DNA from 3 places in the Arthrobacter sp. D2-10 genome. Region 2 is predicted to be linked to each of the others. Evidence: riboswitches for the same ligand, from Rfam matches in the RefSeq annotation. Region 2 holds a riboswitch; each other region holds the start of a gene.
What was found. A riboswitch is a leader RNA that binds a small molecule or an ion and turns the genes downstream of it on or off. The one in region 2 is predicted to bind S-adenosylmethionine.

Region 1 (2,248 bases), 1.6 Mb from region 2:
AGTGGTGGGTGCGCTAGTGGCCTTTGACGCCGAGAGTGGCGAGCAGTGAGCTCCGCATTCGACCGAGCTCAGCCGAATTGCGGTCGCGGGGGCGCTCGCCCGGCACGGTGAGCACCTCGGTGACGGATGCTCCGGGGTGAGCCGGGTCCGCTGATTTGCCGAGCACGATGATGCGGTCGGCAAGCTGGAGGGCTTCGTCGACGTCGTGCGTGACGAGCAGGACCGTTGTGGGCTGCGCGCGGTGGATATCGAGCAGGAGGTCCTGCATCTTCAGGCGGGTCAGTGCGTCCAGCGCACCGAATGGCTCATCGAGCAGCAGTACACCTGGGTTGCGTGCGAGTGCCCGGGCCAGCGACGCGCGCTGTGCCATGCCGCCCGAGACCTCACGGGGGCGGTGCCCGGCGAAGTCGGCTAGCTCGACGAGACCGAGGAGCTCCGTGACTTTTGCCTTGCCGGCTGCGGCGCTGGTTCCCTTGGGCAGTCCGATTGCGATATTGGCACGCAGGGAGAGCCAGGGAAGGAGGCGGGGTTCCTGGAAGGCGAAGGCGCAGCGGTCGTCGATCCCGTTGACGGCGGTGCCGTCGATCAGAACCTTGCCGCCGGTAGGTGAGTCGAGGCCGGCCGCGGCCCGAAGCAGGGTTGATTTTCCGCAGCCGCTCGCTCCGACAATCGCCAGCACTTCACCGGCGCGAACCTCGAGGTTGATGTCCCTCAGGACCACATGCTCAGCGCTGCCGCTGCCAAAGGAACGGACCAGTGAGGAGAATGTCAGGGGAAGGGCTTGCTTGCCGGCGGCGCCGGGTTGTGTCTTCCGGGACGCCTGCTGCTGTGCACTCAAAAGGGTACTCATGAAACACTCCATCGCTCCTGGCAGTAGCACCCGTTCCCCTGCGAATAGCAGGTAAGGGTTGCTGCGGCGTCAACGATCCAGGTCTCTCGGCCGCTCGGGATGGTGAGCTTCAACTAAACGACTTTCTGAGCCTTCGGCGCAACATGTGTCGTAACAAAACGCGTTCCGCCAGTCCCGAGGGCGTGCCGAGGGTACTCGAGCGGCCAGTCCACCGCCCTAATTTTCCTTAGGCAGTGATGGGCAGGAGGTCGGTCTTGATCTGGTGCTCGAGCGGTTCGCCGTTCGTGAACCGCCGTAACTCTTCGATGGAGGACTGTGCCAGCCGGGCAAGCTCCGACCCCAACGAACCCGCAATGTGGGGAGTGAGCAACACGTTCGGCAAATCGTACAGCGGAGAGTCCATTGGCAGCACGGACGGCGATGTGACATCGAGAACGGCGAAGATGTCACCGGTCTGAAGCCGCTCGGTGAGCGCTTGTTGATCTACGATCTCTCCCCGCGCCGTGTTGATGAAGGTTGTGCCGGCCCGCATAAGGCCGATGCGGCGACGATCGATCATGCCCCGTGTTTCCGGGATGGATGGCGCGTGGAGTGATACCACGTCGGCCCAGGGGAGTAGTTCGTCGAGCTCTTTCAACTGCACGCCAAGCTGGTCTGCCTCCGCTTTGTCGACGAAAGGGTCAGCGACGGCGACTTCAAGATCGTAGGCGGCGAGCAAACGGATAACCTGCCGCCCGATGCGTGAGGCCCCGATGATTCCGACCCGCTTTCCGAAGTTGCCGAGTCCGGGGAAAAGCTCTTCGGGAGATACTCGGCCACGGTTGGTTCGAACAGCATCGGCCAGCGGCAGGACACGCTTGTTGGCCAGGACGATCATCGCCATGGTGTACTCCGCGACGGGAATTGCATTGACCGCAGCCGCAGAGCTGATGGCGATGCCACGTTCCCAGCATCCCTGGCTAATCACTCCCTTCACCGTCCCCGCCGTGTGGAAAACGGCGCGGAGTTTCGGAGCCGTGCTGAGCACTTCCTCGTCGACCTTCGGGCTTCCCCAGCCTGTGATCAGTACGTCGATGTCCGAAAGTATTGTTCGAACCGCTGGGTCCCGTAAATCCTCGAGCGGTTCACGCGAGACGAGGTCTACGACTTCCGCCAGCTCATCCAGGACTGAGCCTGGAAAAATTCGGTTCACAGTGCTGCGGGGCATGAAGAGCGCACCCCTCAGGCGCCGTGAATCTTTCTCCGCAGCACCTGGTTCAGGAATCTGCGAAAGCGTCGCATCCCTCTGCAGCGCGCTCATCCCTTCAGTCCCTGGGTAGCGACACCGCTGATCAGGAATCGCTGGAAAATGATGAAGAAAACCAGAACCGGTACCAGGGCCAGCAGGGCCATCGCAAT
Region 2 (2,248 bases):
GGCAGGCCGAGACGCTTCAGCAACGGGTGCGCGCAGAACTTCCCGTCGCGAAGCCCCACGCCATGCTCAGCGGAAAGATATGCGGCGACGAGGCCGGCGTCGTAACCGTGAACTGAGAAGTTCACCACTCCTATCGCATCGGTGCTGTCCGAGAAGATACGGTGCACCGTCACGCCGGACAGGGCGGCAAGCCCTTCAATCAGAGCGTTCCGGAGAGCCGACTCGTGCGCGAGCCATTCATCCGCATCGAGAGCCGCGAGGACTTCTGTCGCATGCGCGAGCGCTGCCGCGCCGAGGACATTCGGGGAGCCGCCCTCATGCCGGGCTGGGCCGGTTGTCCAGGCCACCGAATCAACCTTCACCGTTTTCACAGCTCCGCCACCGGCGAGGTGCGGCGTCCCGGCGTCGAGCCAGTCAGGCCTCCCAACCAGCACACCGGCTCCGAAAGGGGCGTACAGCTTGTGACCGGAGAAAACGACGTAGTCGATGCCATCCCTGACCAGGTCCAGCCGCCGGTGCGGGGCCAACTGGGCGGCGTCGACGACGATGCGCGCCCCGTGCTCATGCGCCACACGGGCGAGCCGGTCGATCGGTAGGATCTCCCCGGTGACGTTCGAGGCGCCCGTCACGGCGAGGAGACTCACACGGCCGGACTCCAGTTCTTCCTCCAACGCAGTCAGCGTTCCTTCGATGGTCTCTGCTGCGACGATTCCGCGGTGAGGGCGGTCGAACCAGGGGAGGAGGTTGGCGTGGTGTTCCAGGTCGAGGTAAAGAACCTCCCCGTCCACCGGTACGCAGCCCGCCAGGAGATTGAGGGAATCCGTGGTGTTGCGGGTGAAGATGACCGCGTCGTCTTCTCGGCCACCGACGAAGGTCCTGACCGTTCTCCGAGCGTTCTCATACAGAGACGTTGAAATCTGCGAAGCGTATCCGGCACCCCGATGAACGCTCGCGTAGTAGGGAAGAACGCGCTGCACATAGTCATTTACCGACTGAAGCGCGGGCGTAGATGCTGCGTAATCCAGGTTGACGTAGCGAACCGTCGCGCCGTCAATCACCGGTGCCTGCAGTTCTGCGCCGAGAACTGCAGCAAGTGGTGCAGTGGTCAGCCCATCAACGTCTTCGAGAAGTGCATTGGTCACAGGAATTTACCCCACAAATTCTCATGGGGCTCCACCGAGGTTGGCCCCGCGCTTGCCGAACCAATTTTCTGGACGGCCTGGTCGTCACCCGGGGCACCCCACCGCGGAAGGAGGGTTGCCGGCCAGCAAACCGGGGTTTAGCGCTGGCACTCGTGACCTAGTAGTTCAGAATAGGGCAGTCCCGAATAAGATGCGGATTTTGTTACGCGGCGTTGTCAGGCGCCGGCGCCTTTCTGCAGGAGATCGTCCAGCGAGGGGTTGAGCATCTTCAGCACATCGTTGTGCAGAATGCTGTTGGTAGCCAGTGCGTTCCCGCCGAAGGGGCCGTCAGCACCTTCGAGTGATGTGAACCGCCCGCCGGCCTCCGTAACAATGGGCACCAACGCAGCCATGTCGTACAGATTCAATTCCGGTTCGCATGCGATGTCCACTGCACCCTCCGCGACCAGACAGTACGACCAGAAGTCGCCATAAGCGCGGGTACGCCAGACCGAGTCGGTGAGCGACATAAACTCGTCTAAGTTCCCGCGTTCCTTCCACCCGGTGAGGCTGGAATAGGAGAGGGAGGCGTCCTCCAGCCGGGAAACGCTCGAAACCCGCAGGCGGGTTGCCGCGGCAAGCGACTTGCCCATGAACGCACCGGTTCCGGTCGCCGCCCACCAGCGCTTGCCCAGGGCAGGAGCGCTGACGACGCCGACAACCGGACGACCCTCATCAACGAGGGCGATGAGGGTGGCCCACACCGGAACCCCTCGGACGAAGTTCTTGGTGCCGTCGATCGGGTCGATGATCCATCGCCGGGAGCCGGCGCCGCTGCTTCCGAATTCCTCACCGAGAACGGCGTCGCGGGGGCGGGCTCGCGACAATTGTCCGCGGATAGCTTCTTCGGCCGACTTGTCGGCATCCGTGACCGGAGTGAAGTCAGGCTTGGTTTCAACCGCCAGATCCTGTGCCTTGAACCTCGACATGGTCTGGTCGTCCACGGAGTCGGCCATCACATGGGCAAGGCGGAGGTCATCGTTGTAGCTCTGGAGGTTCATACCCTTCAACCTATATGGTCAGGGCTTCCAGATGCGCCAGGCCGGAACTGGCGCGCTGGCGTGGAC
Region 3 (2,248 bases), 1.0 Mb from region 2:
TGCGGGCCGGGCCTGGGAGGGGTGGAGGGACTGCGTGCCGTCGTCCCAGCGGATCATGTACGGAACCTGCGGATCAGCGATGAGGCCCTTGATGCCGATCTGCTGCCAGGTCAGCTCCTGGCCATCGGGGAATTTGCGGTTGCCGGGAACCGCGCTGCGGCCCAGACGCTCCTCGAAGGGGGCGAGGTCGTCAACGGCGACGCACCAGCCCATCCATCCGCCGCCCGCTTCCGACCTCGCGCGTACGGCCTGGCCGAAGGGCGCCTTGTCCGAGGCGGGGTGGTCGAGTACCTCCACAACCTCAAGGTACTGACCATTGACGAGAGGAAAAATCATGTTGCGGGTACCGAATCGTGGGTGGACGCCACCCTTCACGAATTCGATGCCCAGAGCGTCGGAAATCCGCTCCGCAGTGGCAGTCAGACCGTCGGGTTCGCAGGCATAAGACACATGATCCAGGCGCATGGCCCCATTTTGGCACTTTGTGATGGACGCCTCGACTTAGGGTTGCCTAAGTCACAATGAGAGGACTTGAAGGTCCAAGTAAAACCCAAGGTCGGCCACGCATAGTTGAGTCACACAGGGAGGCCGGTTCCGAGACCGCCGGATCTTCCTGCCGGGACACCCAATGGGTGTTCCCCTTGGGTGGGGCCGCCGTTACCCATAGACGAGACGGCCCCACTCAAGCACTGCGTCCGCGCCGGCTCTGAGCGCCCCGACGCAACCGTCTGTTTCACCGCGAGTCACAATAGTTGCCGTTTCCTGCCCTCTTCGGGTTCTCTTGTATGAGGTCACGAGTGACAGTGCGGTGGGTTCTGCCCGCCGGCGGCCCCGGCTTGCTGTCCGGCAACCCTCCTTCGCGGTGGGGTGCCCCGGGTGACGACCAGGCCCTGCATGTGGCGTGCAGGAGCAAGCGCGAGCTCTGAAGGCGGCAGGATTGACAGGCATCACCACGGTTGAACCGCATCCCCAGGTAACAAAGGTGGAGGGCGTCGTCGTCCAACGGCTTTCCGTCGGTCCCTTGACGCTGGAAACGGGCGGTCACTTGCCCGACGTCGTACTCGCGTATGAGACGTGGGGCACCCTCAACGCTGATGCCTCCAATGCCGTGCTCGTCGAGCATGCGCTCACCGGCAGTTCCCACGTAGCCCGTGGGGGATCAACGGAAGACGGGTGGTGGGACGGACTGGTGGGACCGGGCCGCACCATCGACACCGACCGCTACTTCGTGGTCTCCATCAACATGCTCGGCGGTTGTTACGGGTCGACTGGACCTGCATCGCTTGATCCGGAGGGCAGGCCGTGGGGTTCGCGGTTTCCCTTCGTCACCATCCGCGATTCAGTGCGTGCCGAGGCGTTGCTTGCCGATCTGCTCGGGATCAGCACCTGGCATTCCGTGCTTGGCGGCTCGATGGGAGGAGCCCGGGCTCTCGAATGGGCGGTCACCCATCCCGAGAGAGTACGGAATTGCGCCGTCATCGCCTGCGGTGCGGCGAGCACAGCGGAGCAGATTGCCTTTGCGCAGGCGCAGGTTCAGGCCATCAGGCTGGATCCACGGTTTGCCGGCGGAGATTACTACGGATCTGCGGGTCCGGAGACGGGCTTGGGGCTGGCACGGCGAATCGCGCATATCACCTACCGTTCAGAGGCGGAGCTTGGCCATCGGTTCGGACGGGCTGCGCAGGGGCTTGAGGAGCCGTTCGGGGCAGCCTTGCCGCACGAACGGGGGCGTTACCAGGTTGAGAGTTACCTCGATCATCAGGCGGATAAGCTGGTTCGCCGGTTCGATGCCAACAGTTATGTGGTCCTCACCGAAGCGCTGATGAGCCATGACGTTGCCCGTGACCGTGGCAGCCTGACAACAGCCCTGGCGGACACGAAAGCGAAATTCTTCATCGCTGCGGTTGATTCGGACCGTCTCTACTGGCCGGCCCAGTCCTTCGAGCTGGCGTCTGCACTGCCGGGTAATGTGGCTGTCCATACCATTACCTCTCCTATTGGCCATGACGCATTCCTCACGGAGATCGGCCAGCTGGAACCCGCCCTGCACGCGGCCTTCTACGACGACGACGGCGCTGCTTAGCCCCGAAGGTTGGGTGGCCTTCTGTTCGGGCTGGCTCCATTCGGTAGTTAGAGCAACGCAGGAGCAACGGGAGTAGATGCTTCAAACGTGCTGCGAGGACCTGAACAGATCATCCTCGTCCGCTGTTGGGAAATGCCGGCAGGATGATCATCAGCCTCCGAGTCC

Region 1: it holds a riboswitch for S-adenosylmethionine, as region 2 does, so the genes downstream of both, M1D74_RS01525 (ABC transporter ATP-binding protein) here and M1D74_RS10595 (aminotransferase class V-fold PLP-dependent enzyme) in region 2, are expected to answer to the same signal.
Region 3: it holds a riboswitch for S-adenosylmethionine, as region 2 does, so the genes downstream of both, metX (homoserine O-acetyltransferase MetX) here and M1D74_RS10595 (aminotransferase class V-fold PLP-dependent enzyme) in region 2, are expected to answer to the same signal.

The regions. Positions count from the first base shown of each region.
Region 1 covers NZ_CP096431.1:292,819-295,066, forward strand. Annotated here, with positions in the region: gene M1D74_RS01525 (ABC transporter ATP-binding protein) at 14-850, opposite strand; SAM riboswitch class I at 856-956, opposite strand; gene M1D74_RS01530 (hydroxyacid dehydrogenase) at 1,077-2,150, opposite strand; gene M1D74_RS01535 (carbohydrate ABC transporter permease) at 2,147-2,248, opposite strand, start outside.
Region 2 covers NZ_CP096431.1:2,271,172-2,273,419, reverse strand. Annotated here, with positions in the region: gene M1D74_RS10595 (aminotransferase class V-fold PLP-dependent enzyme) at 1-1,142, opposite strand, end outside; SAM riboswitch class IV at 1,186-1,300, opposite strand; gene hisN (histidinol-phosphatase) at 1,358-2,182, opposite strand.
Region 3 covers NZ_CP096431.1:1,254,642-1,256,889, forward strand. Annotated here, with positions in the region: gene M1D74_RS05815 (VOC family protein) at 1-465, opposite strand, end outside; SAM riboswitch class IV at 790-922, shown strand; gene metX (homoserine O-acetyltransferase MetX) at 947-2,083, shown strand.